2 regions of the Streptomyces sp. NPDC057565 genome follow, and region 2 is predicted to be linked to the other one. Evidence: riboswitches for the same ligand, from Rfam matches in the RefSeq annotation. Region 2 holds a riboswitch; the other holds the start of a gene.
The links. Region 2 has a riboswitch for cyclic di-AMP ahead of ACFU8W_RS30370 (NlpC/P60 family protein). Riboswitches for the same ligand answer to the same signal wherever they lie in the genome.
Positions count from the first base shown of each region.

Region 1 (14,979 bases), on a different contig from region 2:
GCTGCCGCCGCAGCACGGCCATCCGCTGCGGCTGGTGGTGCCCGGCTGGTACGGCATGGCGCACGTGAAATGGCTTCGGGAGATCCGACTCACCGAGACCCCGTTCACCGGCTTCCAGCAGACGACCGCCTACCGCTACCGGCAGGAGCCCGACGATCCCGGTGAAGCCGTCACCCGGATGGCCCCCCGGGCGCTGATGATCCCGCCCGGGTTCCCGGATTTCATGTCCCGGACCCGTTTCGTACGCCCCGGCCGGGTGCTGCTCCGGGGCCGCGCCTGGTCGGGGGAGCCGCCGGTCGCCCGGGTCGAGGTGAGCACGGACGACGGCCGCTCCTGGTACGACGCCGAGCTCGCCCCGCCGGACGGGGACGGCAGGCACGCGTGGGCCTGGCAACGGTGGCAGGCGCCGTGGAAGGCGGTGCCGGGCACCCATGTCCTCAGCGCCCGTGCCACCGATGCCGGTGGCCGGGTCCAGCCCCTCACCCAGCCGTGGAACCGTGGCGGCTTCGGCAACAACCTGATCCAGCGGATCGTCGTCCACTGCGGGTGGGGTGAGCCCACTGCGGAGTGGGATGAGCTCAGACGAGGAGCTTCGTCTTCGCCCGCTGGAACTCCTCGTCCGTGATCGCGCCGCGGTCCTTGAGCTCGGCGAGTTTCGCCAGCTCCTCGACGCTGCTGCCGCGTTTCGCCTGGCCGGTCGTGTCACCGGTGGCGGCGGCTTCCCGTACGTACGCCTTGAAGGCGGCTTCCCGCTCCTTGGCTTCCGCGACGTCGCGCTTCCCCATGGATTTACCGCGTGCGATCACGTAGATCAGGACGCCGAGGTACGGCACCACCAGGGCCAGGATCAGCCAGCCCGCCTTCGCCCAGCCGCCGAGGTCGTCGCTGCGGAAGATGTCCGCGATGACCTTGAAGAGGAGGAAGAGCCACATGATCCAGAGGAAGAACCAGAGCATGGTCCAGAAGAGGTTGAGCAGAGGGTAGTTGTCCACGTTCCGCTCCCTGGTCGTCGCGTCGTTCGGCTCGTCGCTCCGTGTCGGTGACACAGTCCTGAACGACTGAATCCTCAATCAGTCATATCATCAGATTTCGGACCCTGCTCGCTGTCGTGCGGACCGTTCCTCAGGGGCCGTTCCCCAGAGGCGGCGCGGAGTACCGTGGAATGACCGAGGGAGGCGTGTGGCGTATGAGCGCCGCAGATGGGTCCGCCTGGAGCCCGATCGGGGCGATCGGCCGTGTCACCGTGCCGATCCCGCCGAACGGTCCCGGCGAAGTACTGGTGGCCGTACGGGGTGGGTCGGAGGCCTACACCGCATGGTCGGCGACGTCGATCGACAGGGACGTACGCGTCGTTGTCGTCGACTCGGTCTCGGCACGCGGCGTGATCGTCGAACGCTTGCCGTCCTGAAGCGAACCGACGCCGGGGAACGACGCCGGGGGACAGCGATGAGCGCCGCCGCACCGGGACAGCACGTCGAGAAAAGGCGTACGGCAGGAGTCCGCTCATGTTGTTCTGGCACGTTCCCGCCCCCAACGAGGCGATGCTCATCTCCGGATCGAAACGGCAGACGCACGACACCCAGTTCCGGATCGTCACCGGTCACGGCAGTTTCGTCGTGCCGGTGAAGCAGAAGGTGCGCATGCTCTCCCTGGCGCTGCGCGAGGCGGAGATCACCGAGGACTGCGTCACCCAGCAGGGCATCCGTCTCAACGTCCGCGCCGTCGCCGTCTTCAAGGTCGGTGATGACGCCGTCTCCATCGCGAACGCCGCCCGCCGCTTCCTGTCCGAACAGGACCAGATGGAGGAGCTCGCCGGCCGGATCTTCGCCGGACACCTGCGTTCCATCGTCGGCGGGCTGACCGTCGAGCAGATCATCCGGGAGCGGAACCGGGTCTCCCAGGAGGTCATCGCGGGCAGCCACGGCGAGATGGAGAAGCTCGGCATCGTCGTGGACGCCCTCCAGATCCAGGAGATCGAGGACTCCACCGGCTACATCAAGAACCTCGCCGCCCCGCACGCGGCCGCCGTCGCCAGCCAGGCGCGGATCGCCCAGGCCAGGGCCGACCAGGAGGCGACCGAGCGGGAGCAGCAGGCCGCGGCGCTCAAGGCCGAGTACGAACGGGACACCGCGATCAAGCGGGCCGGCTTCCTCGCCGAGACCGAGCAGTGCAACGCCCGTGCCGCCCAGGCCGGACCGCTGGCCCAGGCCAGGGCCTCGCACGAGGTCGTCGAGGAGCAGACCGCACTGGCCGAGCGGCAGGCGTCGCTGGCCGCGCAACGGCTGGAGGCGGAGGTCAGGCGTCCGGCCGACGCCGAGGCGTACCGGCAGCGCACGCTCGCCGAGGCCGCCCGCGACCAGACGAAGTTCCAGGCCGACGGCAGTGCGTACGCCGAAAGGACCCTTGCCCAGGCGCAGGCCGACGCCAACACCGCGCGTGCCACCTCGCTCCGGGACGGCAATCAGGAGCTGATCGCGGCCAACCGCATCGTGGAGAACCTGCCGGCCCTGGCCGACGCGGCCGCCCGCGGGATGTCGGGGGCCGACCTCACCGTGCTCAATGGCACCAACGGTGTCAACGAGATGGCGGCGGGCGTGGTCAGCCAGGGGCTGGCGATCCTCCACGCACTCCAGCGCGGCGCGAAGGCGGCGAAGCCGGCGGTCGACGCGAAGCGGGCGCCGCACATCACCGACTCGAGTTGAGCCGGGCTGCTTCTCCGCTCCGGAGGCCTCCGGTACGCAGGATTCCGCCACGAGGGATTTCGCCGCCGATGAGCGCGCCGTGCACGGACGACTGCGGAGTGTGGTCGGTACCGGCAGGGCGAGCGGTGCGGTCATCGTCGGAGGCCCTCCGGGCAGGCTGCGAGCCGGCAATTGCTTCTCGAATTCGACACCTTGGGGCAGCGGTGGGCATGGATGGGCGCAGGCGGACCAGCAAATGGTCAACCGTCCGTCCCGGATGGCGTAGAGTTGTGTTCACCGACGCGGGGTGGAGCAGCTCGGTAGCTCGCTGGGCTCATAACCCAGAGGTCGCAGGTTCAAATCCTGTCCCCGCTACTGAAGAATCAGGCCCGGCATGCACGAAGCATGCCGGGCCTGATTCGTGTGTCCGTCCCCCCTTCGGCCGACGCGGAGTCGCCGCGCGACGCCGCTCCGGCCAGCCTGGGGGAGTGGGGTGCGGCGCCGTCCGCAGTCAGGCGCGTACCGGGCAGGAGACCGCGGGGGCGCATCGGGCAGGAGACCACAGGAGCCGCTGCGCGTACCGGGCAGGAGACCACTGGTGGGGATGGCGGAGAAGCTGCGGGGGGTGCGGGTCGGGGGCGGCAGCCGTTCCCGGCGGTTCGTCGGTGCGCTGCCTGCGCTGATGATCGTCGTCGGGCTCGTGTTCGACATTCTCACCCCGCCGCCGTTCACCGCCGTGCCGCTTTTCGTGGCTGCCCCGCTGGTCGCCGCGCCGTTCTTCACTCGGGCGGGCACCGTCCGTATCGGCGCCGCCTCGCTGCTCTCGATCCTCGTCCTGCGGAGCGAGAGCGGCACGGTGCTGCAGGTCGTGCCGTCCCTCGAGGTCCTCACCGTGCTCACCGTCTCGGTCCTCGCCCTCTTCATCAACGGAGTCGTACGGCGAGGCACTGAGCAGCTGGCTTCGGCGCGGGTCATCGCGGAGACCGCCATGCGGGCCGTGCTGCCGAAGCCGAACGACTGGATCGGCGGGCTGCGGGTCGCCGCGCGGTACGAGGCGGCGCAGGCGGACGAGTTCGTCGGCGGCGACCTGTTCGCCGTGGTGGACAGCCCGCACGGCGTGCGGCTGGTGGTCGGGGACGTGCGGGGCAAGGGGCTCGACGCGGTCGAGGCGGTGGCGGTGATCATCGGCGCGTTCCGGGAGGCCGCCGAGCAGGAGGCTTCGCTGGAGGACGTGGCGCAGCGGCTGGAGCGGGCGCTGGCGCGGGAGGGGGAGCGGCGCGGCGGGATCGATCCGGTCGAGGGGTTCGTCACCGCGGCACTCGCCGAGATCCCGCACGGCGCCGACGAGGTACGGATCGTCAACCGCGGCCACCCCGAGCCGCTGCTGCTCCATGCCGACGGCGGGGTGGAGGTGCTGGTGCCGAGCGTGCCCGCGCTGCCGCTCGGTATGGGGCTGGGGGTGTGGCCGGACCTGGCCGACGTCTGGAGTCTGGCCGCCGGGACGACGCTGCTCGTCTACACCGACGGCCTCTCCGAGGCTCGGGACAAACAGGGGATCTTCTACGATCCGGCGGCCCGGCTGCGCGGACGGCTCTTCCCCGGGCCCGAGGAGCTGCTGTCCGCACTGACCGATGACGTACGGCTGCACACGGGTGGCAAGTCCACCGACGACCTGGCGCTGGTCGCGGTCGCGCGGCCCGCGGAGGGGCAGCTGGAACGGCGCAGGACGGTGAAGATCGTGGGGCGCGGGCAGGAATGAGTCGCGACTGCGGTGAGCACACGAGGGTGATGCCACCGTGCGTAATCGAAGAGTGCCGCTCCGCATAACGTTTGACGCAACGTCAGAAAGACGGTAGTGGCTGAGCCCGGGTCAACTCGTCCGATTCCACCCGGTTGTGTCCCGTAAAGTCCAGGCCAAGGTCGGCAATGATCAGTGGGAACGGCTTGGAATCGGACCCGTGTGTCTATTAACGTTCGATAACGCAGCGCGGTCGTCCCAGCCGTCGTCAGTGGCGGCACCCGTGCGCGAGCGCCGAATTCCGCAAGGGAACCGGGGAACCACCTACATGGGGTGAATCGGACACCTGTGTCTCGTGAGAGGCAGAGGAATCCGTAGGAGACCTTCCTGCTCCGAACCCGTCAGCTAACCCGGTAGGCGAGAAGGAAGGAAAGGAGTGCGCCCCCGTGGCGTCCAACAAGCCTGCCCCCGAAGCCCCTTCCCGGTTCGGCTCCGACTTCACCACTGAGTACGGATCCGGGACGGACACCGAGTTCGGCACCGAGTTCGGGACCGAAGGCTTCGGAGAGACCGACCGGGCCTGGGAGGAATGGAACCCCACCGAGGAGTCCGTCCGTCCCGTACGCGGCAGGCACCGCGTCGCCAAGCAGCGCAACGGGCTCGCCCGTAGCTCCACGGTTCTCGGTGTCGGCGTCATCGCGGCCGTCGGCGCGGGCGGGATGGCCACCGCGCAGAGCAAGCCGCCGGTCTCCATCTCCCTTCCCGATTCCATCGCGGACAATCTCCCCGACGCCGGCTCCCTCCCCGGTGTGGGCGCGCTGTTCTCCGACGAGTCCGCCACCGACCGGGCCCAGGCCGCGACCGCCGCCGCACCGCTGACCAGTGCGGGCATCACCACCGCCGAGGCCGAGCAGGGTGCCACCGACGCCGGCGAGGCGCTCCGCGCCCGCATCCTCCAGCAGGCCGAGCAGCAGCAGAACGCCGCCGACGCGGAGGCCAGGGCGGCTGAGGAGAAGGCCGCCGCGGAGAAGGCGGCAGCCGAGGCGAAGCAGAAGCAGGACGTCGCGGAGGCCAAGGCCGAGGCCGCGAAGAAGAAGGCGGAGGAAGAGGCGAAGGCGAAGGCCGAGGCCGAGCGGCTCGCCAAACTGGCCGCCAGCTACGCCATCCCCACTTCCTCGTACACGATCACCTCGACCTTCGGCCAAGCCGGTTCGATGTGGTCCTCCGGCTACCACACCGGTCTCGACTTCGCGGCGCCGACCGGCACCCCGATCAAGGCCATCCACACCGGCACCATCAAGTCGGCGGGCTGGTCCGGCTCCTACGGCTACCGCACGGTCCTGGAGCTCGAGGACGGTACGGAACTGTGGTTCTGTCACCAGTCGTCGATCAACGTCAGCGTCGGCCAGAAGGTCACCACCGGTGAGACCATCGGCCGTGTCGGCGCCACGGGAAATGTGACGGGACCTCACCTCCACCTGGAGGTCCACACCTCGAGCGGTACGGGCATCGACCCGATGACCTGGCTGCGCGACAAGGGCCTCACGCCCTGACCCGAGGAACGCGAGCCGTCCCACCGGCCCGCCACCGATCCCCGGCAGTCCTGACGCTCACCCCCCGACGTCAGGGCTGCCGGTCCGTTTCTCCACGGCTTTTCCGTGCACCATGCATGGAATAGCGGCACCGGTGGATTTCGTTGATCCACTTATGACTTCTCTCCGCAGGCTCGGCTCTTCCGACCTTCAGGTCTTCCCGCTCGCCCTCGGCGGCAACGTCTTCGGCTGGACCGCCGACGAGGCGCAGTCGTTCGCCGTCCTCGATGCGTATGCGGCGGCGGGCGGCAATTTCATCGACACCGCCGACTCGTACTCCGCCTGGGTCCCTGGCAACGAGGGCGGCGAGTCGGAGATCGTCATCGGCAAGTGGCTCGCCGCACGCTCCGACCGCTCCGACATCGTCGTCGCGACGAAGGTCGGCGCCCATCCTGCTTACAAGGGCCTCTCCGCGACCACCATCAAGGCCGCGGCCGAGCAGTCGCTGCGCCGTCTCGGCACCGACCACATCGATCTCTACTACACGCACTTCGACGACGAGACCGTCCCGGTCGAGGAGATCATCACCGCTCTCGACCAGTTGGTGAAGGACGGCAAGGTGCGCGCCATCGCCGCCTCCAACATCAGCCCGGAGCGGCTCCAGGCGTCCCTGGACTTCTCCGAGCGCGAGGGGCTGGCCCGCTACGTCGCCCTGCAGCCGCACTACAACCTCGTCTCCCGTGACACCTACGAGGGCGAGCTCCAGGACACCGCCGCCCGCGCCGAGCTCGCCGCTGTCCCGTACTTCGCCCTGGCCTCGGGTTTCCTCACCGGCAAGTACCGTCCGGGCACGTCGGTGGAGAGCGCCCGGGCCGAGAACGCCGGCCGGCACCTGGAGTCGGAGCGGGGCCGGAAGGTCCTGGCCGCACTCGACAAGGTGGCCCAGGAGCGCGGCGCCGAGATCGCGACCGTCGCCCTGGCCTGGCTCGCCGCCCGTCCGACCGTAGCCGCTCCGATCGCCTCGGCCCGCACGGTCGATCAGCTGCCCGCGCTGGTGGCCGTCGCCGGCCTGCGACTGACCGAGCAGGAGCTGGCGGAACTCACCGAGGCGTCCGCCTGACCCGTCACCGGGGATGCCGGGGCGGCCGGCTCCCCCTGGTGCTGCGACCGGAAAGGTTCACCGGCTCGCGACGCCCGGCACGGCACCTCGCTGCGTTGTCGCATCCCCCGAGTACGTCCAGTACGAGGGGGATCCTCCGCCTTGCGATGCACCGCACCGGACGCCGCGAGCTTCCCGGTAAACCTTTCCGGTCGCAGCACTAGCGGTGCTGTCCGTGGGGCGGCTGGTGATACGGCTGCCCAGGGGGTGACAGATACGGGTTGTGGCCGCCGTACGGCTGGTACTGCTGCGGAACCGGCGCCGGGGCCATGTACCGCGGGCGCAGGCGGCCCGTCGCCTGTGCCGCGTACGCCAGGGCGGGGGCGGCCACCTCCCGGCGCTGCCAGAGATGGTGCAGCAGTTCCAGTTCACGTGCGCTGAAGTCCGGTTCCGCCGCCCCGCGGCCTGCCCGGCGGCGCAGGAACGCCAGGGACGTGGCGAACGACTCGTACTCGGCGACCGCCCGCGCCGCCGCCTTGCCGCGCGCCGTGGCCTGCGCCTTGGCGTGACTGCGTACCTGCGCCGCGATCCGGCTGTGAGCGCCGTGGGCGGGGCCGTAGGCAGCGGCGTACCCGTGCCCCGGGGCTCCGTACCCCGCTTGCGCGTGCTGCCGGCGCGCCAGGTCCCGGGCCAGGCCGCGGGCCCGCATCGAGGAGAGCGCGAGCGGCTCGGCCGGGGTCAGCCAGCCGGCGGCCGCGTACGCGGGCAGCTCGGTCGCCAGGGTGCGCAGCTCCCGCTGGCGCGACCAGATCGCCAGCCAGGTGACCAGTCCGAAGACCGGGACCATGAACACCCCGTACACGACATAGAAGCCGTACGGGCCGAACGTCCCCGAGCCGTTCCACAGGGCGTGCATGCCCATGGCGAGGACCAGTCCGAGCAGCGGCAGCGCGATGCGACGGATGCGGTGGCGGCGTGCGCTGAGCGCCGCGAAGCCGAAGCCCAGGCCGGTCAGCACGGTGAAGAGGGGATGCGCGAACGGCGTCATCACCCCTCGTACGAAGAAGGTCGCGGCCGTCACCGACGCCAGGCCCGAGTTGCCGATCTGCTGGTCCTCGCCGAACGCGTTGCCCAGATAGAGGATGTTCTCGGTGAAGGCGAAGCCCGTCGCCGTGAAGCCGGCGATGACGACGCCGGCGACGACACCGCCGAAGTCCCTTCGCCGGAACAGGAAGATCAGCAGGACGGCCGCCGCCTTCGCGCTCTCCTCGACGACCGGCGCTATCACCGTGGCCCCGAGGGTGTCCGCGCTCGCCGGGTCCGCGGTGGCCGTCGCGATCCAGCGGGTCGCGAACGAATTGGCGATGATCGCGACCAGGGCGGCGGCGCACGCACCCCAGGCGAAGGCGAACAGCAGATTCCGCCAGGGTTCGGGTTCGACCCGGTCCAGCCAGCGGAACGCCGTCATCAGGAGCGGGACGGGCAGCACGGCCAGACCGAGCCCGACCAGGAATCCTTCGGTGCCGGTCTGGGCGCGGACCAGGGCCAGGATCACCAGCCCGCACAGCGCGAGCACCGTGAAGACCGCGGCGATACGGAACGTCTTGCTCCGCCAGACCATGCCGACGCGGCGCGGGCGGTAGCGCCACTGACCCCGCTCCGGCACGGCCGCCAGGATCTCGCCGACCCGCTGCTCCTCGAGGAGCGGGACGGCCGGCTGCGACTGTTGCTGCTGGACAGACCCGTCGGACACCCCATGACCCTAACGAGGGGGAGTGACAGCTGACCATGGGGCGACGAGGTACGCGTGCCGCCCCGTCAGGAAATCCGCAGCTCAGCCACGGGTGAGGACCCGGCCGCGGCGGAAAGGTCAGCTACGGGCGAAGAGCAGGTCGTGCACGACGTGGCCCTTGTCCAGGCCCTGCCCCTCGAACCGGGTCAGCGGACGGAACGCGGGCCGCGGTGCGTAGCCGCCGTCCGCCGCCGTGTTCTCGAACAGGGGGTGCGTGGTCAGCACCTCGAGCATCTGCTCGGCGTACGGCTCCCAGTCGGTCGCACAGTGCAGCACGGCTCCCGGCTTCAGCCGCTGCGCCACCAGATCGAGGAACTCCGGCTGGATCAGGCGCCGCTTGTGGTGGCGCTTCTTGGGCCACGGGTCGGGGAAGTACACCCGGAGCCCGTCGAGCGAGTCCGGCGGCAGCATCTCGCGCAGCAGGATGATCGCGTCACCGTTGGCCACCCGGATGTTGGACAGTCCGTTCCGGTCCGCGAGACCGAGCAGATTGCCCTGGCCCGGGGTGTGCACATCGACGGCGAGTATGCCGGTGCCCGGGTCGTCGGCCGCCATCTGCGCGGTCGCCTCACCCATCCCGAAGCCGATCTCCAGCACGATCGGGAGCCCGTCGAACAGCTCGGGCAGGTCGAGGACCGACTGCCCGTCGATGTCCAGGCCCCACTTCGGCCAGAGCCGCTGCAGAGCGTCCTCCTGGCCGGGTGTGACACGGCTGCGGCGCGGCTGGAAGCTGCGGATCCGGCGCTCGTGGTGCGAACCGGCCGGATCGGCGGCGGGCCCGCCGGGGAAGCGCGGCTCCTGGCGCAGCCTGCGCTGCCGCTCGAAGGCGGCGGCACGCAGAGCGTGGGCCTCGTCGGTCTCGGGGGCGGGGTTCAAGGACTCAGACACAATGCCCCGATTCTACGGCGGGCGGCTTCCATCCCGTTCCCTGTGCCCGGAGCAGCGCCCTGCGTGCCACCTCCCGCCCGATGGGCAGAGAGGCCGTCGCGGCGGGCGACGGGGCGTTCAGCACGTGCACGGTGTGCGGGGCCTCGCGGATCAGGAAGTCGTCCACCAGCGTGCCGTCGCGCAGCACCGCCTGGGCCCTGACACCGGACGGGGCGGGGCGCAGGTCGTCCTCCGTGACCTCGGGCAGCAGCCGCCGGACGGCCGCGGTGAATGCGCTCCTCGACAGCGAACGGTGCACCTCGCCCGCCCCGTACCGCCAGTGTCTGCGTGCGATCTGCCAGGAGCCGGGCCAGGTCAGCGTGTCCGCGAGCTCACGCGGGCGTACGACCGGCCAGCTGTACCCCTCGCGGGCCAGCGCGGGCACCGCGTTCGGCCCGACGTGGACGCCGCCGTCATGGCCTCGGGTCAGGTGCACCCCGAGGAACGGGAACGCCGGATCCGGCACCGGGTAGACCAGCCCGCGCACCAGCTCCGGCCTGGTCAGCTCGTAGTACTCCCCGCGGAAGGGCACGATCCGCATGCCCGGCTCGTCGCCCGCGAGCCGCGCCACCCGGTCGCAGTGCAGCCCCGCGCAGTTGACCAGGACCCGGGCCCGCACGACGCGGCCGTCAGCCGTCCGCACCGCCACACCCCACGGGCGGCGGTCGATCGCCGTGACCTCCGCCCCGAACCTGATCAGCCCGCCCGCGCCGCGAACCTCGGCCGCGAGCCGCTCGGCAACCGCCTTGAAGTCGCACACCCCGGTCGTCCCGACCCGGATCGCCGCGAGCCCGCGGACCTGCGGCTCGTACTCCGCGATCCCCGAGGGCCCCAGCTCCCGCACCGGCAGCCCGTGCTCCCGGCCGCGCTGCACCAGGGCGTGCAGCCGGGGCAGCTCGGACCGCTCGGTCGCGACGATCAGCTTGCCGGTCACCGCGTGCGGAATGCCGTACTCCGCGCAGAAGTCGACCATCTCGGCGGCGCCGCGCACCGCATAGCGGGCCTTCAGCGAACCGGGGCGGTAGTAGATGCCACTGTGGATGACCCCGCTGTTGCGCCCCGTCTGGTGGCGCGCCGGGCCCCACTCCTTCTCCAATACCGTCACCCGCGTGCCCGGAGCGGTCCGCGTGAGGGCATACGCCGTCGACAGGCCGACGATCCCGCCGCCGATCACCAGCACATCGCAGTCGTACGCCGCGTGAGTCATCATCACGCCACCTCCCACCCCGATAGTGCACTGACCCACTGACATTGCACTCAAACCAGCGGAGGTCAGCGTGGCGCCCGGAATTCCGCCCCCGGTCGCCTGCGCGTCACCGGGAGGACCCCGCGCATACGTCCGAGAGGCTGCGGGCGCCCCGGGGAGGCCGTTACGCCGGAGCCACCAGCAGCGGCCGTGCCCGCTCGCGCAGCTCGGCAACGCGTGGCTCGTCCCCGTACGGTTCGAGGCGGTGCAGCAGGTCCCGTACGTACTCCGTGGTCCGCGCCGACGAGATGCGGCCGGCCACCTCGACCGCCCGGGTGCCCGCCGCGCAGGCCGCGTCCAGGTTGCCGGACTCCAGCTCGGCGACGGCCGAGACCACCAGCCGCAGCCCGTGCGAGCGCACGAACTCCTCGGTCGGCCGGGACAGTGCCTGTTCGGTGAAGCGCCGCACCTGCCGCGGGGCCTTCAGATCGCGGTAGCACTCCGCGGCGTCGGCGGCGAACCTGTCGTACGAGTAGAAGCCCAGCCACGACGGGTCCGCGTCGCCGTCCCGGGAACGCTCCAGCCAGCTCTCGGCGGCCTTCAGCGCGGCCCCCGCGGCCGCGGCGTCGCCCGCCTTCGCATGGGCCCGCGCCTCCACCAGCCGGAAGAAACTCATGGTGCGGGCGGTGGCGAGTCCGCGGTTGCGTTCGACGGCCGCCTGCGCGAGGTCGACTCCCTCGTCGGCGAAGCCGCGGTAGGTCGCCTGCAGCGACATCGACACGAGGACATATCCGCCGAGCGGCACGTCGGCCGCGGCCCGCGCGAGCCGCAGCGCCTGGATGTAGTACCGCTGGGCGGCCTCCTGCTGCCCGGTGTCGAACGCCATCCACCCGGCGAGTCTGGTCAGCTCGGCGGCGGCGCCGAAGAGCGCCCGGCCCACCTCGTCGCTGTACGAGCCGAGGAGCAGAGGCGCCGCATCCACCCGTAAACACTCCGGGACCATGGAGGAGCGCCAGTCGCCGCCGCCGTACTTGGAGTCCCAGCGGCGCGCGTCCTGGGCCGCCTCGCGGAGTTTGGTGACATCGCTGTGGCCGACGCGCAGCGGCGAGATGTCGTTCATGGAGTCCGGTCCCGGCTGTACGGGAATGCCGGGCGCACCGCCCGGCGCACCCGGCGGTGGCGGTGCACCGTGCGCGCCCTGCGTGCCGAGGATCGCCGCCTCGGCCGCCGACGAGTCGCGTGCCACCGACGGGTCGGCGGGGGTTATCAGCCAGCGGGACGCGGGCGTCGCGTACGCGCTCACCGAGAACGAGCCCGCCAGCGACTGCCAGATCCCGCCGCTGCCCGCCCGGCGCCCGGCCAGATCCAGCCGGTACAGCTCGGTCGCCGAACGCACCGCCTCGCCCACGTCGCGCGGGAAGGCCAGACCGACCTCCGGCGCCGGATCGGCGTCCGCGAGCCCGATCTCGTGCAGCGGGACCGGCCGGCCGAGCTTGGCGCCGATCGCCGCGGCGATGAGATGGGGTGCGGCACCCTGCGGCACCATGCCCTTCGAGACCCATCTCGCCACCGAGGTCTTGTCGTAGCGAAGTGTCAGTCCGCGCTGCGCCCCGAGGTCGTTGACCCGCCGGGCGAGCCCGGCGTTGCTGATTCCCGCGAGGGCGAGAACGGTTCCGAGCTTCTCGTTCGGCCCGCGTTGCTCCCTGGACATGCGCCACCCCTCGACACACAGACGGCAGCCGCGTCACCGAGGAGGCGCGCGGCATTCGTACTGTGTTCTCCCCAGGGACGGGCCCCGGCACTCCGACCGCACACGCATGTGGCCGAGCCCCGAGGAATATGCCTCCTGCCGAGAACCTCAGTAAACCCAGCGTAGTTCGCCGCATCCCTACCGTTAAGGGGCAGACGTCCGTATGGCGGGATTGTTGTCCGTACGTGCGGTGGGCGGACGATCGGCGTGCGGGGGACGGTCCCACCGCGACGCTCCGGCCGCCCTGTCGGACCCGCCCGGACGCCGCTGGGGACCCCGCCGGGCGAACTCCCCACGTGCTCCTGGCGTGTGGCCGTGCGCCCGGCCGTGCGCTCTGGCCCGGCCGACGGGGGAGCGCTTGCATGAGTGCTGCGTGGGTCGGCCCACTGCACTGGACTCAGTGGGCTGGGGGACACTGCCGCCTCATTCCCCGCAGGCGGCGGACCGGTCCGGGAGGCGAACCACGTCTCCCGGACTGTGCGTTCGGCGGGCCGCCGGAGCGGACCGGGGCCGGCGTGAGGGCAGCCGGTACGGGAGTGGCGGAGGGGCGTCGCGGAACCGGTCGGGCGACCTCGCATCAAAGCGGGATGGAACGGAGCATCGTGCGCGCCGGGAATCGGTTCCGGGGCTTGTCGTGCCCTCCGAGAATGGCCGAATGACGTCGGTCCGTCGCGGGTTGGGCCGGGCGATCCGCGGACACCCGGCGGGCTGTCGGCCCGCGGTCGACGGGTGGTTCCGGAGGTGGCCGGATTTCGGCCGGTACGACCCCGGGGCAACGGGGAAGGCAACAAACGGAACCTGTAGGTCCGTTGTGGCATCCCCCGGTGCGCGGGGATCGGCCGGCCCCGGCCGCCCTCCGGCTTTTGCCAGGGGCGCATGCGCTTGCGACGTGCGCCCTCCGTAGCCACTCCTGCGCGCCGTTGTCGTGGCAGCATGTTCCGCAACGGCGCTGCATGTTCTCGCAGTTCTCCCGGTACGAACCAGGTGCGCCGTTTTTGTCCACAGCCTGTGGAGGCGGCGATGCGTTGGTTGGTGGGGTGGAGCAGTATCGCCGCGAGCTTCGGCACGGTCGGCGCGGTCGGCGCAGCCGACGAGGGGCGCACCGTGCACCCCGTGGGCTCCCAACTCCTGTGGGGCGATCCGGATCCGCTCTGGGCGGTCGGCGACTGGCGCCCCGACGAGATCCGGATCGCCTCCGTCGAGACCGCCGAAGGCGCGCCCACCGCCCGCCTCGCCGTCCTCGGCTGCTGCAGCGCCACCGACGAGCAGCTCCGGCTCGGCCTCCTCGCCGCCCGCGGCGGCGCCCTGCGCCATCTCACCGCCTGGCCGGGCAGCTACACGGCCGTCGTCCAGATCGGCCGGAGGATCACCGTCGTCGGGGACCTCGCCGGAGCCCGCCCGGTCTTCTACACGCCCTGGGCGAGCGGTACGGCCTACGCGACCGCCGCACTCCCGCTCGCCGACCTCATCGAGGCGCAGCTGGACATCGGCCACCTGGCCGCGCTCCTCGCCTGCCCCGAGACGCCGGAGGCACTGCGCGACGGCACTCCGTACGTGGGCGTGAAGCGCATCCCGCCGGGGCACGCGCTCATCCTCCGCGAGGGCTCCCGCGAGATCACCGGGTACGAGCCGGTCGCCTCCCTCGCCGTCGCCGCCCCCCAGCTCGACCCGGTGAGCGCCGTGGACGGGGTGCGCGACGCATTGCTCGAAGCGGTACGCGCCAGGCTCCTGGCCCCCCGCCACGCGCCCGAGACGCTGCCGCCCGACCCGGGACCGGTCCCCGGCATGGGGCCCGCCGAACGTCGCGCCGCCCGCGGCGTGCCCGTCCCCGGCATCGGCGCCGACCTCTCCGGCGGCAGCGCCTCCGCCACCCTCGCCCTGCTCGCCGCAGGCCTGCCCGGACTCCCCGGCACCCTCCTCGGTCACGGCACGGGCGCGGGCGAGCGGCTGCTCGCCGTCACCTTCAACGACCTCACCACCCGCGACCACGAGGACGAACTCGAACGTGCCGCGGTCATCGCCGCCAACCCGCGGCTGCACCACGTCGTCGTCGCCGCGGGCGAGGAGGCACTGCCCTATGCCGACCTGGGCAGTGGCCCGCTCACCGACGAACCGGCCCCCTCCCTCGTCGTCGCCGAACGCCACCGCAGGCGCCTCGCCGCCGGCAGCGCCGACCACTTCGTCGGCGACGGCGCCCGGCAGGTCCTCGACGCCCACCCGGCCCGCCTCGCCGACCTCCTGATGGACCGCCGCCGACGCCACCTGCTGCGCCCG
Region 1 covers NZ_JBHVFU010000002.1:688,367-703,345, forward strand. The annotation lists gene ACFU8W_RS07175 (sulfite oxidase) at 1-625, shown strand, start outside; gene ACFU8W_RS07180 (SHOCT domain-containing protein) at 579-992, opposite strand; gene ACFU8W_RS07185 (hypothetical protein) at 1,187-1,408, shown strand; gene ACFU8W_RS07190 (SPFH domain-containing protein) at 1,506-2,702, shown strand; tRNA gene ACFU8W_RS07195 (tRNA-Met) at 2,983-3,056, shown strand; gene ACFU8W_RS07200 (PP2C family protein-serine/threonine phosphatase) at 3,286-4,440, shown strand; cyclic di-AMP (ydaO/yuaA leader) riboswitch at 4,702-4,854, shown strand; gene ACFU8W_RS07205 (M23 family metallopeptidase) at 4,866-5,972, shown strand; gene ACFU8W_RS07210 (aldo/keto reductase) at 6,127-7,071, shown strand; gene ACFU8W_RS07215 (PrsW family intramembrane metalloprotease) at 7,271-8,803, opposite strand; gene trmB (tRNA (guanosine(46)-N7)-methyltransferase TrmB) at 8,921-9,730, opposite strand; gene lhgO (L-2-hydroxyglutarate oxidase) at 9,723-10,979, opposite strand; gene ACFU8W_RS07230 (sporulation protein) at 11,140-12,666, opposite strand; gene ACFU8W_RS07235 (asparagine synthase-related protein) at 13,726-14,979, shown strand, end outside.
Region 1: linked by a shared signal. The riboswitch ahead of ACFU8W_RS07205 (M23 family metallopeptidase) and the one ahead of ACFU8W_RS30370 (NlpC/P60 family protein) in region 2 are both predicted to bind cyclic di-AMP.

Region 2 (14,979 bases):
ACCTTCGTCATCCACCGCTCGATCGGGCGGTCGGCGACCTCGAAGAGGTGTCCGTACCAGCCGGGCGAGTCGATGCCCGCCCCGTATCCGCTGTGCCGGGCGAGCCGCCGATGCGACCAAGGCACCCAGGTCAGCTCGGCCTTGAGCTTGGGCAGCCCCTTGAGCAGGGCCCTGTCGGCGGCGAGTGTGGTCCTCGTACCGAGTGCGGGCACATGCCAGGCACCGCAGACGACCGCGACGTCGTCACCGAACTCCTTCACCGCTTTGCGGAGCTGGATGCGCATGTACGCCTCGCGGACGGCGTCCCGAGGATGCCCGCCGTCCCCGTACACATCGCGCAAGGCCGTCATCGCCTCGGCGAGCGCGGCGAACGGTGCCCGTGGGTCGACGGCCTCACCGCCCTGGGTGCGGTGTTCGACGACGTCCTCCCACCATCGCTCCGGGTCGTCGTATCCCGCTGTCTCGGCCAGCACGCCGATGGGGTCGATCGGGGCATGCCCGGGTGAGCGTCCCGGAGCCGGCTCCCCGGCCGCGCCCCCGGTTCCGTCCGCTTCACCGCCCCCGTCCCCGTCCGGTTCGCGTTCCGCTGCCTGTGTCATGGCCAGGGAGTTCGCCGCGGGCAGGTCGATGAAGCGGACCGGCACGTCGTGCGTCAGCGCCCAGCGGATCGCGACCCACTCGGGCGAGAAGGCGGCCATGGGCCAGAACGCCGCCTGTCCCGGGTCGTCCACGGCATGGGCGAGCAGCGCGACCGGCGGTCGCATCCGCTCGTCGGCCGCCAGCGGCAGCAGTGCGTCACCCTCGGGAGGCCCCTCGATGAGCACCGCCTGCGGGCGGGCGGCTTCCAACGCCGCACGGACGGCTCGGGCCGAGCCCGGCCCGTGGTGCCGCACCCCCAGCAGCAGCGGTCCGACGGGACGCGCGGCGCGGGTCATGCGGATACCTCGCGGCAGGCGCGGTAGAAGTCCTTCCAGCCGTCCCGCTCCCGGACCACGGTCTCCAGGTACTCCTGCCAGACCACCCGGTCCGCCGCCGGGTCCCGGACGACCGCGCCGAGGATGCCGGCCGCCACATCGCCGGGGCGCAGCACTCCGTCGCCGAAGTGGGCGGCGAGCGCCAGGCCGTTGGTGACGACGGAGATGGCCTCGGCCGTGGACAGCGTGCCCGACGGGGACTTGAGCTTGGTGCGCCCGTCCGTCGTGATGCCGTCGCGCAGTTCACGGAAGACCGTGACCACCCGTCGGATCTCGGCCATGCCGTCGGGTGCCGCCGGAAGGTCGAGCGAGCGCCCCATCTGGTCGACGCGCCGGGACACGATGTCGACCTCGGCGTCGGGCGTGGCGGGCAGCGGCAGCACGACCGTGTTGAACCGGCGGCGCAGGGCACTGGACAGCTCGTTGACCCCGCGGTCGCGGTCGTTGGCCGTCGCGATGACATTGAATCCCCGGACGGCCTGGACCTCCTGGCCCAGCTCCGGAACGGGGAGCGTCTTCTCCGACAGGATCGTGATGAGCGAGTCCTGCACATCGGCGGGGATGCGGGTGAGCTCCTCGATCCGCGCGGTCATGCCCTCGGACATGGCACGCATCAGCGGGCTGGGCACCAGTGCGTCGCGGCTGGGGCCGTGCGCCAGCAACTGCGCGTAGTTCCACCCGTAGCGGACGGCTTCCTCGGGTGTGCCCGCCGTGCCCTGGACGAGCAGCGTCGAGTCGCCGCTGACAGCGGCCGCGAGGTGCTCGGAGACCCAGGTCTTGGCGGTGCCGGGAACGCCGAGGAGCAGCAGGGCCCGGTCGGTGGCGAGTGTGGTCACGGCGACCTCGACGAGGCGGCGCGGGCCGACGTACTTGGGTGTGATCACCGTGCCGTCGGGCAGGGTGCCGCCGAGCAGGTAGGTGGCGACGGCCCACGGGGACAGCTGCCAACGGGCGGGCCGCGGGCGGTCGTCGGCTGCGGCAAGGGCCTTCAGCTCATGGGCGAAGGCGTCCTCGGCATGCGGCCGCAGGGCCTGCACGCCGACGGCGGCGGTGGTTTCGGACACGGTCATGGATCCCCCTCCAGATCGGTCGACCTGATGTGGTTCCCACCGTGCACCATGCCACTGACAACCGGCCCCGACCGCAGGTCAGGGCCGGTCCAGCGGCTACGGACGGGGAAGTTCAGCCGGCCACCGGCGAGACCGCGACGCAGCCGCCGCCGGAGATGAGTCCCTCGCCCTTGGCCTCCTTGATCACCTTGCCCTTGTGCGTGATCGAGCAGGCGACGTCGGCCCCGGTCTCGTCCAGGGCGATCGGCATGACGGCGGGCGGCATGATGCCGCGCAGCGTGACGGTCTTCCGCCACGGCAGGGTCGGGGACTTGACCGTCTCGATCTCCGGGTCCATGGCCTTGCCCCCGCCCGCGTGGAACTGGATCTCGTCGACGCGCGTACCGGTGACCTCGTAGGTGACTTCGTACGTCTCGTTCACGGCCTTGTCCACCTGATCGACGGACTCGGAGCAGGCCCCGAGGCCCACGGCGAGACCGAGGACGACGGCTGCGGAGGCGGCAGTCCGGATGGTGCGGGAGTTACGGAAATTGTGGATGCTGCGGACGGTGTGGCTCATCGGTCCATCCCCCCCCGGATTCAAAGGTCGGTATCTCGCAGCGAATCGCAAAGGGAGAGTAAAGTCAAGCTGTTTGCGCGACAACGAAATGGCAGGTCAGCGTGATTGTCAGTGGCCCGTTCTACCGTCGTTCCCATGCTGCTATCTCACGGGGGAGAACCCTTGCGCACCGCCGACCCGGCGGCGCGCTGGACGGTGGAGCAGGTCCTGGCCCTGGCTCCTGACGAGGCATCACGCAAGGCGGGGAGCAAGCTCGGTTCGACCGGACCGTGGTCGGGTGGCGGGTGTGACGGTTCGGGTGCGGTGTGGGGGCTGTGCAAGGGCAGCGGAAGCAAGCCGTATCAAACCGTGGTCGACACGACCGGCCCTGCGTACAGGTGCAGTTGCCCCAGCCGGAAGTTCCCGTGCAAGCACGCGCTGGGTCTGCTGCTGGTCTGGGCTTCCGGCGCATCGGCCCTGCCCGCGGGCGAGGTGCCGGACTGGGCCGGCGAGTGGCTGACGGGCCGTCGCACGCGCGCGGAGGCCAAGGGGGAGAAGGGCGGGCCGGGGGCGGGCGGCTCCTCGGCCGCGGGCCCGGCCGACCCGGAGGCCGCCCGGCGGCGCGCCGAGCGGCGGGCCGGGCGGATCACCGGCGGTGCACAGGAGTTGGAGCAGCGGCTGATGGATCTGCTGCGCGGCGGTCTGGCGGCGGCCGACCAGTCGGGGTACGGGCTGTGGGAGGAGACGGCGGCCCGCATGGTCGACGCGCAGGCGCCGGGACTTGCGGGCCGGGTCCGGGAGTTGGGGGCGATCCCGGCGTCCGGCGCCGGCTGGCCTGCGCGGTTGCTCCAGGAGTGCGCACTGCTGCATCTACTGGACACCGCCTGGCTGGGCATCGACCGGCTGCCGGAGCCGCTGGCCGCGACGGTCCGTACGCGGGTGGGGCTGACCTCCCCCGCCGACGGCCTCCCGGTCCGTGACCGGTGGCTGGTCCTCGCCCAGTACGACACCCCGGACGGCAAGATCGTCACGCGTCGGATCTGGCTGTACGGGAGGGACTCGGGCCGCACCGCACTGCTGCTGTCCTTCGGAGCGGCCGGGCGCTCCCCGGGGCAGGCCCTGCCGGTGGGCGCCACGCTCGACGCCGAACTCACGCCGTACCAGGGTGCTGGACAGCTACGGGCCGAGCTGGGCGCGCAGTTCGGTGCGCCGGTGCCGTCCGGCACTCCCCCTCGGGGCTCCACGACCGCGGGCGCGGTCGCCTCGTACGGGCGCGCCCTGCGGGACGACCCCTGGCTGGAGTCCTGGCCGGTGACCCTGCGCGAGGTCATACCGGTGCCGTCGGGCGACGGCTGGCAACTGGCGGACGCCACAGGTGGTACGGCCCTGCCCGTCGTCCCGTCGGCGCTGTCCCGGCCGGGTCTGTGGAAGCTCGTCGCGCTGTCCGGCGGCGCGCCCCTCACGGTGTTCGGCGAATGCGGCCACCGCGGCTTCGACCCGCTCGCCGCCTGGACCGATGGCTCCGACGGCGGTGCGGCCGAGACCGTACCGCTCATCTGACCCCTGGAGGAGGACCGATGCCCAGTACAACCACCCCGTGGGAAGAGCTCGTCACCTCGGCGTTGCTCGGCACCGATCGCCGGCCGTCATCGGCGGACGGCGATCGGGGGCCGGTCGCGCTCCTGGACGCGGCGGCGCTCCACACCGTGCGGCACAGAGCCGGACTGCTTCCCGCGCCCGCGGCCGCGCGGCCGGGGACGGCGCCCGCCGACCTCCGGCCGCCCCTTCCGCCGGCCGCGCGGCGCAGACTCGCCCAGCTGCTCGCCGACCGGTCGGCGCCGAGCGGTGCGGGCGGCCGGCGCGGTGCCGCGCCGGATCTCACCGAGCTGATCCCGCAGTGGCTGGCCACAGCCGGTCTGCACGGCTACCGGGCGCCGGAGGCGCTGCTCCCGGCGCTCTTGGACGCGGCCCGCGCCCGTACCGACCTGCGGCCGCAGGCCCTGGCCTTCGCCGGGCCGCGTGGGCTGTGGCTGGCCCGGCTGAACCCCGACTGGAAGTTCGCGCTGCGCGGCTCGTCCGGCGGCGCGCCGCGGCCCGAGGTGACCGACCCGGAGGCGGTGCGCCGGCTGTGGGAGGAGGGCTTGTTCGCCGAGCGCGTCGCCCTGCTCGGGGCCGTACGCGCACATGATCCGGGGAGCGCGCTCGCACTGCTGGCCAGCACGTGGCCGACGGAGCGTGCCGAGGACCGGCTGATGTTCGTGGACTCGCTGCGTACCGGGCTGTCCGGTGCGGACGAGCCGTTCCTGGAGCAGGCGCTCTCCGACCGCAGCCGCAATGTCCGCGCGACGGCCGCCGAGCTGCTGTCCGCGCTGCCGGAGTCGGCGCTGGCCGGGCGGATGGCGGCCCGTGCGGCGTCATGCGTGAACCCGGACCTGACGGCCAGTTCCGCGTCCATCGCCGTGGAGGCGCCGCATGAATGCGATGCGGAGATGCAGCGCGACGGCGTGCTCGCGGCGCCGCCGTCCGGCCGGGGCGAACGGTCGTGGTGGCTGGGCCAGTTGGTGGAGTCGACCCCGCTGTCCACCTGGCCGGCGCAGTTCGGCGGGCGTACGGCACAGGAGATCGTCGCGCTGCCCGTCGCCGACGGCTGGGGTGAGGAACTGCACGCGGCGTGGTGCCGGGCGGCGGTGCGGCAGCGGGACCCGGAGTGGGCCCGCGCGCTACTGGGCGCCCCCTCCGTACCCCCGTCGAACGGCCCCGGCACGGCGTCGCTCGCCGAGCGCTCCAAGCTCCTCGCCACACTGCCCGGTACGGAACGGGCCGCGTGGGTGGCCGACTTCATTGCCGCGCACGGGCTGTCCGAGGCGTTCCAGCTCCTGGGGGTCTGCACGGTTCCCTGGGCGGAGCCACTCGGCAGATCGGTCGTCGACGCGCTCGACATCGCCCGCGACGCGGGGAGCTATCCGTGGAGCTTCAGCGGCGTGATGGGTCTCGCCGAGCGCTGTCTGAACCCGGCGGAGGCGGACCGCCTGGAGGTCCTCACGACGACACCGGACGAGCCGGAGGGTGCGTCGCCGGGAGCCGCCGGCTACTGGTCGGAGGCGTTCCAGCGCCTGGTCTCCACCCTGCGGCTGCGCGCGGCGATGGAGGCGGAGCTGCTGCCGGAGGCGGCGTAGGGGGTGCGGTGGTGCCGGCGGCGGATTGCGCTTCCTGCGCCGCGCCGCGTCCTCAATCTCCCCCGTGGTCTCCAGGGCAGGGGAACCCCTTCGACGGACCCGGCCTCGCACCGGGCGGGCGACTGAGGACGCAGGGCACCGGACGGGCGAGCGCCCCGGCCCGCCCGGTCAGGCGTCTGCGGACTGGCGGACGTTGGCGTTCACCCAGTCGACGATCGAGCCCGTCGTCGCCCCCGGGGTGAAGATCGCCGCGACGCCCTGCTCCTTCAGCGGTGCGATGTCCGCCTCCGGGATGATGCCGCCGCCGAACACCTTGATGTCCTCCGCGTCGCGCTCCTTCAGGAGCTCGATCACCTTGGCGAAGAGCGTGTTGTGCGCGCCGGAGAGGATCGAGAGGCCGATCGCGTCGGCGTCCTCCTGGATCGCGGTGTCGACGATCTGCTCGGGCGTCTGGTGGAGCCCGGTGTAGATGACCTCCATACCGGCGTCGCGCAGCGCCCGCGCGATCACCTTCGCCCCGCGGTCATGGCCGTCGAGGCCCGGCTTGGCCACCACCACACGGATCGGACCGGTCACACCCATCACTGCCTCCACATGCGTCTCCCGTGCCGGAAAGGGCCGGGGATGTGAACGAACGTTATCGACAGCATCCCGCAACCCGCCGTTTCGCGGTGGGCCGGGAGGGGGAAATCACACCTGGGACATGTTCACCGGGCCCCGTTCCCGCATCACGCGGCATGCCTGCCGCGCGGGCCACGGAGGCCAGGGGAGCCGCTACGAGGTCGCCGTACCACCGCGCCGTCAGCCGCACGGCACGGTGGTACGACTCGTCGACAGGTGGTCCGACCAGCCACCCACGCCTCTGCCACGGCACCCCATGAGGGCATACGGGGACTTGGGCCGCCTCCCGTGCGCCGAAGCAGGAGGTCGGCCATGAAGGTCCTGCCTTTTCTTCCGCTACTGCTCCGCCAGCCGTGTCTGCGTCGCACCTGGCTGTCATCGGCACTGCTGAGAGCCACCGCGCTGGAGCTGGTCGTGCTCGTCGGGCACGTGCTCCTCTACCCCTCGGGCATGACCGGGGAGCGGCATGCCGCGACGCCCCCGCCCGAACAGCCACCCACCGCACCGGCCGGAACCCGGGCCCTGCCCACCGAGAGCCCCGAGCGGCGGCCCGTCGTGCTCCTGCACGGGTTCATCGACAACCGCTCCGTCTTCGTCCTGCTGCGCCGCTCCCTGGCCCGGCACGGCTGGCACCATCTGGAGTCCCTCAACTACTCACCGCTCACGTGTGACATCCGCACGGCCGCCGAACTTCTCGGCCGGCATGTCGAGGAGATCTGCACCCGCACCGGGCACCACGAGGTCGACGTCGTCGGCCACAGCCTCGGTGGCCTGATCGCCCGTTATTACGTGCAGCGACTCGGCGGTGACCGACGGGTCCACACCCTGGTCACCCTCGGCACCCCGCACGGCGGCACCGCCGTCGCCCCGGTGGCCAGTGCGCACCCGATCGTGCGCCAGATGCGCAGCGATTCCGCCCCGATCGAGGAACTGCGCCGCCCCGCACCCGACTGCCGCACCCGGTTCGTGAGCTTCTGGAGCGAGCTGGACCAGGTGATCGTCCCGGTCGAGGCGGCCTGCATCGACCATCCGGACCTCGATGCGCTGAACGTGCGCGTCACCGGGATCGGCCACCTCGCACTGCCGGTCCACCCGGCGGTCGCCGCCGGGATCCGGCAGGCACTGGAGTCCCCGGAATCGGCCACCGGACTCCTGGGAGCCGCCTCGGTCGCCTGAGGGACCGGAGTCCCTCACGGGCACAAGGCCGCCACGCCGTGCCGGGGGCATACCCCGGGCACCATGGCTGCCCGGAGTGCGCTCACAAATAGAACGCGTTTCGAACATAGAGCCAAGGCTCTGTGCACAGTCCGCCGAAAGACGGCCGATTGCCCGTTTCCTGCGGGCCCGGAACCTGAGGAAGATTGTCGCCGTCACGTACTGCCGGGTACAGTCGCGGCCACTGCTTTCCCCTGGGATTCCCCCACCGGACCCCAGACCCAGGTCCTGCTGCCGAGGCGAGAGAGAAGTTGGTGAACGACCAGCACCCCTACGCCGGGTATGTCGGTTACGACAGCCACTCCACGGGCAGCTTCGACAGCGACCCGCTCTTCGGCTCCCTCCCGGGCAGCCACGACGGCACGTACGACACCACCGGCTACAGCAGCGGCTACGACACCGGACAGGCCGGATACAGCGGCCAGTACGACTCCACCCAGTGGGACACCGGCGCGCATCAGACCGTCACGTACGACCCCTATGCCGCGTACGGGACCCAGCACCCGCAGCAGTACGACACCACCGCGACGTGGATGCCGGAAGTCCCGGGCATCCCCGCGCAGGGCGGCGCTCCGGACGCGTCGGGCCAGTGGGACACCAACGGCTGGCACCAGAACGGCCAGTGGGCGACGACCGGGACGGCCGCCTACGACACCGGCGCATACGACGCCACCGCCTGGAACACCGGCGCCACGCCCGAGCACGAACAGCAAACCGCGCAAACCGCGCACGAGTCGTACGAACCCGAACAGGCCGCGTACGAGGCGTACGAGAATCAGGGTTCCTACGCTCCGTACGAGCCCTACCCGCCCGCCGGAACCGTGGAGCCCGCGGACATCACCGCGACCTCCGAGTTCGGGGTCGCCGACCTGGACCCGGACCTCGAGGCCGATACGGACGACGCGGCAGACCGGACGGACCACGCGGCGGAGCACACCGCCGACATCCCCCGCCCTGCGAGCCGTTCCGTCACCCGCGGCGGCGGTGGCAGCCGCGGCCGGCGTCGCACCCCCGCCAAGCGTTCCGCTCTTCTCACCGTCGCCGTCCCCTCCGCCTGCGTGATGAGCGTCGCCGGTATCGCCGCCGCCTCCGTCGGCGGACTCGGCAGCGGCGAGGACACCAAGGACGACACCACGTCGATGGCGGCCGCCGACCCCGGCAGCGTCAAGCCGGTCGACGCCAACAACAAGTTGGACACCCAGCTCGCCAACCTCAGCGCCGACGCCGAGAACTTCGCCGACCGCGCCAGCCGCACCCAGGAGCGCATCGACCTGAGAGAGCGGCAGGCCGCCGAGAAGAAGAAGCGCGAGGAGGAGGCCGCCCGGAAAGAGGCGCTGCGGCCCAAGTTCCTCCTGCCGGTCAAGCAGCACGGCCTCAGCGCCTACTACGGTCAGGCGGGCGTCAACTGGATGTCCGTGCACACGGGTATCGACTTCCCCGTCTCGTACGGCACTCCGGTGATGGCCGCGACCGACGGCACCGTACGCACCCAGTGGAACAGCGCCTACGGGAACATGGCCATCGTCACCACGGCCGACGGTACCGAGACCTGGTACTGCCATCTGAGCAGCACCAGGATCCGCTCGGGCCCGGTCAAGGCCGGTGACGTCATCGCGTACTCCGGGAACTCCGGCAACTCCACCGGCCCGCACCTGCACTTCGAGGTCCGGCCCGGTGGCGGAGCGGCCATAGACCCGCTGCCCTGGCTCCGCAGCCACGGCCTCGACCCGACCTGAGCTGCAGAGCCCGACACGGCACAGGCCCCGCCCGTCGGCTCCGGAGCGGCCCCCCTAGAGCTTCTCCACCGGCGCGTACCGCAGCAGCAGCTTCTTCGGTCGTTCGTCCCCGAAGTCGACCGTCGCCTTCGCCTGGTCGCCGATCCCCTCGACCGCCGTCACCGTGCCGAGCCCGAACTGGTCGTGCGTGACCCGGTCCCCGACCACCAGCGTGACCGTCGGCTTGTCCGAGGTACGCCGGGTCGCGAAGCCCGAGGGGCCCGAGCGGGCGCGCGACGAGGACAGCGACGACGTGATCCCCGACGTCGGTCCGGCCGGGGCCGCCATCGGCCCGGTCCGCTTCCACTCCAGGTGCTGGTCCGGGATCTCCTCCAGGAACCGCGACGGCGGGTTGTACGAGGGCTGACCCCACGCACTGCGCATCGCCGCCCGGGTCAGATACAGCCGCTCACGGGCACGGGTGATGCCGACGTACGCGAGGCGCCGCTCCTCCTCCAGCTCCTTGACCTGTCCCAGGGCGCGCATGTGCGGGAAGACGCCGTCCTCCATGCCGGTCAGGAACACCACCGGGAATTCGAGCCCCTTGGCCGTGTGCAGCGTCATCAGCGTGATGACGCCGGAGCCGTCCTCGTCCTCGTCGGGGATCTGGTCGGAGTCGGCCACGAGCGCGACCTTCTCCAGGAACTCGGCGAGCGTGCCCGTGCCCGCACCTTCCTCCCCGGCGGACTCCCCCCGCTCCTGCTCGAATTCGAGCGCGACGGCGGCGAGTTCCTGGAGGTTCTCGATCCGCGTCTCGTCCTGCGGGTCCGTGGACGCCTGGAGTTCGGCGAGATAGCCGGTCCGTTCCAGCACCGCCTCCAGCACCACGGCGGGGCCCGCGCCGGACTCGACGATCGTGCGCAGCTCCTCCATCAGCGTGTTGAACCGCTTGACGGCATTGGCCGAGCGGGCCGCCATGCCGTACGCCTCGTCGACGCGGCGCAGTGCCTGCGGGAACGTGATCTTCTCGCGCAGCGACAGTGCGTCGATCATCGCCTCGGCGCGATCGCCGATACCGCGCTTGGGCACGTTGAGGATGCGGCGCAGCGGGACGGTGTCCTCGGGGTTGGCGAGGACCCGGAGGTAGGCCAGGATGTCCCGGACCTCCTTGCGCTCGTAGAAGCGCACGCCGCCGACGACCTTGTAGGGCAGGCCGACGCGAATGAAGATCTCTTCGAAGACGCGGGACTGCGCGTTCGTCCGGTAGAAGATCGCGACGTCGCCGGCCTTCGCGTCGCCCGCGTCGGTCAGCCGGTCGATCTCGTCGGCGACGAACTGCGCCTCGTCGTGCTCGGTGTCCGCGACATAGCCGGTGATCCGGGCGCCCTCGCCCGCGTTCGTCCAGAGGTTCTTGGGGCGGCGGCTCTCGTTGCGCTCGATGACCGCGTTGGCGGCGGAGAGGATCGTCTGCGTGGAGCGGTAGTTCTGCTCCAGCAGGATCGTCGTCGCGTTCGGGTAGTCCTCCTCGAACTGGAGGATGTTGCGGATCGTCGCGCCGCGGAAGGCGTAGATCGACTGGTCGGCGTCACCCACGACGCAGAGCTCGGCGGGGGCGTCGGCCTCTCCGGCCGGGCCGACCAGCTCGCGTACGAGCGTGTACTGCGCGTGGTTGGTGTCCTGGTACTCGTCGACGAGGACGTGCCGGAAGCGGCGTCGGTAGTGCTCGGCGACGTCGGGGAACGCCTGGAGCAGATGGACCGTCGTCATGATGATGTCGTCGAAGTCCAGTGCGTTGGCCTCGCGCAGCCGGGACTGGTACATCGCGTACGCCTGGGCGAGCGTCTTCTCGAAGCCGTCCGCGGCCTGGCCGGCGAAGGTCTCCTCGTCGATCAGCTCGTTCTTCAGGTTCGAGACCTTGGCCGTGAACGACTTCGGCGGGAAGCGCTTCGGGTCGAGGTCCAGATCGCGGCAGACCAGGGCCATCAGCCGCTTGGAGTCGGCCGCGTCGTAGATCGAGAACGACGAGGTGAAGCCGAGCCGCTTCGACTCGCGGCGCAGGATCCGCACGCACGCGCTGTGGAACGTCATGACCCACATGGCGTTGGCGCGCGGTCCGACGAGCTGCTCGACGCGCTCCTTCATCTCGCCCGCGGCCTTGTTGGTGAAGGTGATCGCCAGGATCTGGCCGGGGTGCACGCCCCGCTCGGCCAGCAGGTGGGCGATCCGGTGGGTGAGCACCCGGGTCTTGCCGGAGCCTGCGCCGGCGACGATGAGCAGCGGCGATCCGGCGTGCACGACCGCGGCGCGCTGCTCGGTGTTCAGCCCGTCGAGCAGGGCGGCGGAGTCGATGGCGGGGCGGTGGGCGCCGTCCCGGTAGTACGCGTCCCGGGGCGGCGGGGGTGCGTCGAAGACACCCGCGAAGAGGTCCTCCGGCACCGCTTCGGGTGCGGAGTCCTCGGGGGGCGGCGGGGGTTCTTCCTCCGAGTGCTGGAGGCCGGCCAGGAAACTGTCGTCAAAGAGGCTGCTCATCGCCTCACGAGTCTAGGGCGACGCACCGACACTCTGCGGCCGCATGGGAAAGCGCGGCCGGAAGGCACCTACGTACGGAGAGCACCCGCCCACGCCCCGTAAGGAAATCGGGGCCCAAACCGCCTCCTCCGACCCCTCTTCGCCAAGGTCACGAAAACGTATCGGGCATATCGAACATCAAGCTTCACAGCGGCACCACGGTTGGCTAGCGTGCTCCGTCGGGCGGCCCGTACCCCCTTGAGGCGAACCACGCCGAGCGGGCTCCCCCGCCGAATCCGCGCTGCCCACAGGGAAGTTCGGAACCGGGGACCCACATGCGAAACCGGGGTGAATCGGTCTGTATCCCCACTCGGACCGTAGGGCAGCCTTCCGTTCCGCCCGAACCCGACAGCTAACCCGGTAGGCGGTCCACGGAAGGAGATGCCGGCTTTGGCATCGCATCGCAAACCGCGCAGCCGAGTACGCACCACCACCCCCGCCGTCGGGCTCACGACGGCCGCACTGGCAGGCGTGACCCTGCTGTCGACCCAGAGCGCCACGGCCACCCCGAGCGCACCCAAGCCCAGCATCGAGGACGTGCAGAAGAAGGTCGACGACCTCTACCGGCAGGCGGGCACCGCGACCCAGCAGTACAACCAGGCGAAAGAGGCCTCCGCCACGCAGCGCGGCAAGGTCGACGCCCTGCTGGAGGACGTGGCCGAGCGCGCCGACAAGCTGAACGAGGCGCGCAGAACACTCGGCAACTACGCGGCCGCGCAGTACCGCACCGGCTCCATCGCCCCGACCGCCACCTTCTTCCTGGCCAACGACCCGCAGTCGTACTTCGACCAGAACCAGCTGATGAACCGGATGACCGCCCAGCAGCAGAAGGCGGTCACGGACTTCCGTACGCAGCAGGCAGCGGCGGCGAAGAAGCGCACCGAGGCGACGAAGAGCCTGGAGACGCTCACCGAGTCCCAGGCCACGCTGCGGACCAGCAAGCAATCCGTCCAGAAGAAGCTGGGCGAGGCGCGCGCGATGCTGTCGAAGCTGACGGCCGAGGAGAAGGCGCGGCTGGCGGCACTGGAGCGCGAGAAGGAGGCGGAGGCCAAGCGCAAGGCGGAGGAACTCGCCCGCCGGCAGGCCGCCGCCAAGGCCGAGGCGGACCGCAAGGCCCAGGAGGCGGCGAAGAAGGCCGCCTCCACCAGTGGCACGGGGACGGGCACGGGAACCGGGACCGGGACCGGGACCGGCTCGGACACCAGTGCCACCACGAAGGCCGAGAAGGTTCTCGCCTTCGCCCGCGCCCAGATCGGCAAGCCGTACGTCTGGGGAGCGGCGGGCCCCTCCTCGTACGACTGCTCGGGGCTGACCCAGGCCGCCTGGAAGGCAGCGGGCGTCGACATCCCCCGCACCACTTGGGACCAGGTGAAGATCGGCACCCGGATAGCCACGGCCGACCTGAAGCCGGGCGACCTCGTCTTCTTCTACGACGACATCAGCCACGTCGGTATCTACAAGGGCGACGGCATGATGATCCACGCCCCGAAGCCGGGGGCGAACGTCCGCGAGGAGTCGATCTACTACATGCCGATCTACGGCAGCGTGCGCCCGGCATGACGCCGAGCCCGCATAAGAGGAGCCCCTGCCGGGTCCGGCAGGGGCTCGCTTTTCATGCGGGCGGGTCCGGCTCAGGTCCAGAGTGTCGCGATGAAGATGTTGGCGACCGTCAGTCCGCCGACCGCCGCGAACACACCCTTCTCGACCTTCTCCTCGTCCCGCTTGATGTAGACCAGCGCGAGGATCACCACCAGGACCGCCAGCTTCACGCCGATCTTGATGTTGTTGACCGGGTGGTCGTCGGCCTGGTTGAGTCCGACCAGCGCGACACCGGTGACCAGCATGGTCAGCGCGCCGTGCAGCATCGCCGGGACGAAGCGTGCCGTGCCTGCGCCCATCGCCTTCATCTGGGTCAGGAAGCCGCCCAGGAGGGCGGCGATGCCGATGATGTGCAGCGCGACGAAGACATTGATGAGTACGTCCATGAGGCCGCAGCCTAGCCGGGGCCATATCACCCCTCTTCGGCGAGGTGGGGGCTACCCGGCATTTCGCTCCCATCTGCACCAATTGCCTGACTCTGATGGAATTTTCCAGCCACTCGGCGACAACACATTGCCAAATTCGGGCAATAGCCGTCATTGCGACCCTTCCTCGCGCCCTGGGCCTAGCGTCCCTGTCCAGGTGGCCGGCTTCAGCACCGCTCCGCACCCGGACGGCAGCCCGGTCACCCCGCCGAGAAATCCGGCGGCGGGCCGCTCCCCCTGTTGGCGTCCCGCCGCCGGACCTCTCAGCGGCCCGCCGGTAGGCCCCGACGGGCAGTCGACCGAAGGAGCCCCGCCCCTGTGGCAGTGCATCGGAAACCCAGGCAGCGCCCGCACGCCGGCTCCGCCGCCCGCACCGCAGCCACCCTCGCCTTCGCCGGGGCCGCGACCGCCGCCGTCCTGCCGGGCTCCGCGCACGCCGAACCACAGCCCACCCCCACCCGGATCAAGGCCGCGGTGGACCGGCTGTACCACGACGCCGAGGTCGCCACCGAGCAGTACAACGGCGCGAAGGAGGAGGCGACCGCCGCCGCCAGGTCCTTGAACGCACTGCGCGACGAGGCCGCCCGCAGGACCGAACGCCTCAATGCCTCCCGTAAGGCACTCGGTTCGCTCGCCGCCGCGGAGTACCGCACGGGCGGCCTCGACCCCGCCGTGCAGCTGGCGCTGTCCTCGGACCCCGACCAGTATCTGCAACGGGCCTCGTACGTGGAGTGGGCCTCCGACCGCCAGGCGGCCGAGGTCTCCAACGTGCAGCGGCAGGTCACCGAGATCGCCCAGCTGCGCACGGAGGCGAAGAACGAGCTGGCGGCCCTCACCGCCCGCCGGGCCGACCTGAAGAAGCACCGGACGACGGTCAGGGCCAGACTGGCCGACGCCCGGAGGCTCCTGGACACCCTCTCGCCCGCGGAGCGCTCCGGGTTCGAACGCGTGGGCGCCGCCCGCGCGGATCGCAGCGCCCCGCGCCTAGGCACCACCCAGGCTCCCAACGCCCGCGCCGCGGAGGCCGTCGCGTTCGCCTACGGGGCGCTCGGCAAGCCGTACGTCTGGGGCGCAACCG
Region 2 covers NZ_JBHVFU010000022.1:88,405-103,383, reverse strand. The annotation lists gene ACFU8W_RS30415 (DUF5682 family protein) at 1-935, opposite strand, end outside; gene ACFU8W_RS30410 (AAA family ATPase) at 932-2,044, opposite strand; gene ACFU8W_RS30405 (hypothetical protein) at 2,157-2,603, opposite strand; gene ACFU8W_RS30400 (SWIM zinc finger family protein) at 2,739-4,142, shown strand; gene ACFU8W_RS30395 (DUF5691 domain-containing protein) at 4,160-5,758, shown strand; gene ACFU8W_RS30390 (cobalamin B12-binding domain-containing protein) at 5,927-6,340, opposite strand; gene ACFU8W_RS30385 (esterase/lipase family protein) at 6,692-7,555, shown strand; gene ACFU8W_RS30380 (M23 family metallopeptidase) at 7,849-9,330, shown strand; gene pcrA (DNA helicase PcrA) at 9,385-11,838, opposite strand; cyclic di-AMP (ydaO/yuaA leader) riboswitch at 12,096-12,260, shown strand; gene ACFU8W_RS30370 (NlpC/P60 family protein) at 12,259-13,437, shown strand; gene ACFU8W_RS30365 (hypothetical protein) at 13,509-13,862, opposite strand; gene ACFU8W_RS30360 (NlpC/P60 family protein) at 14,220-14,979, shown strand, end outside.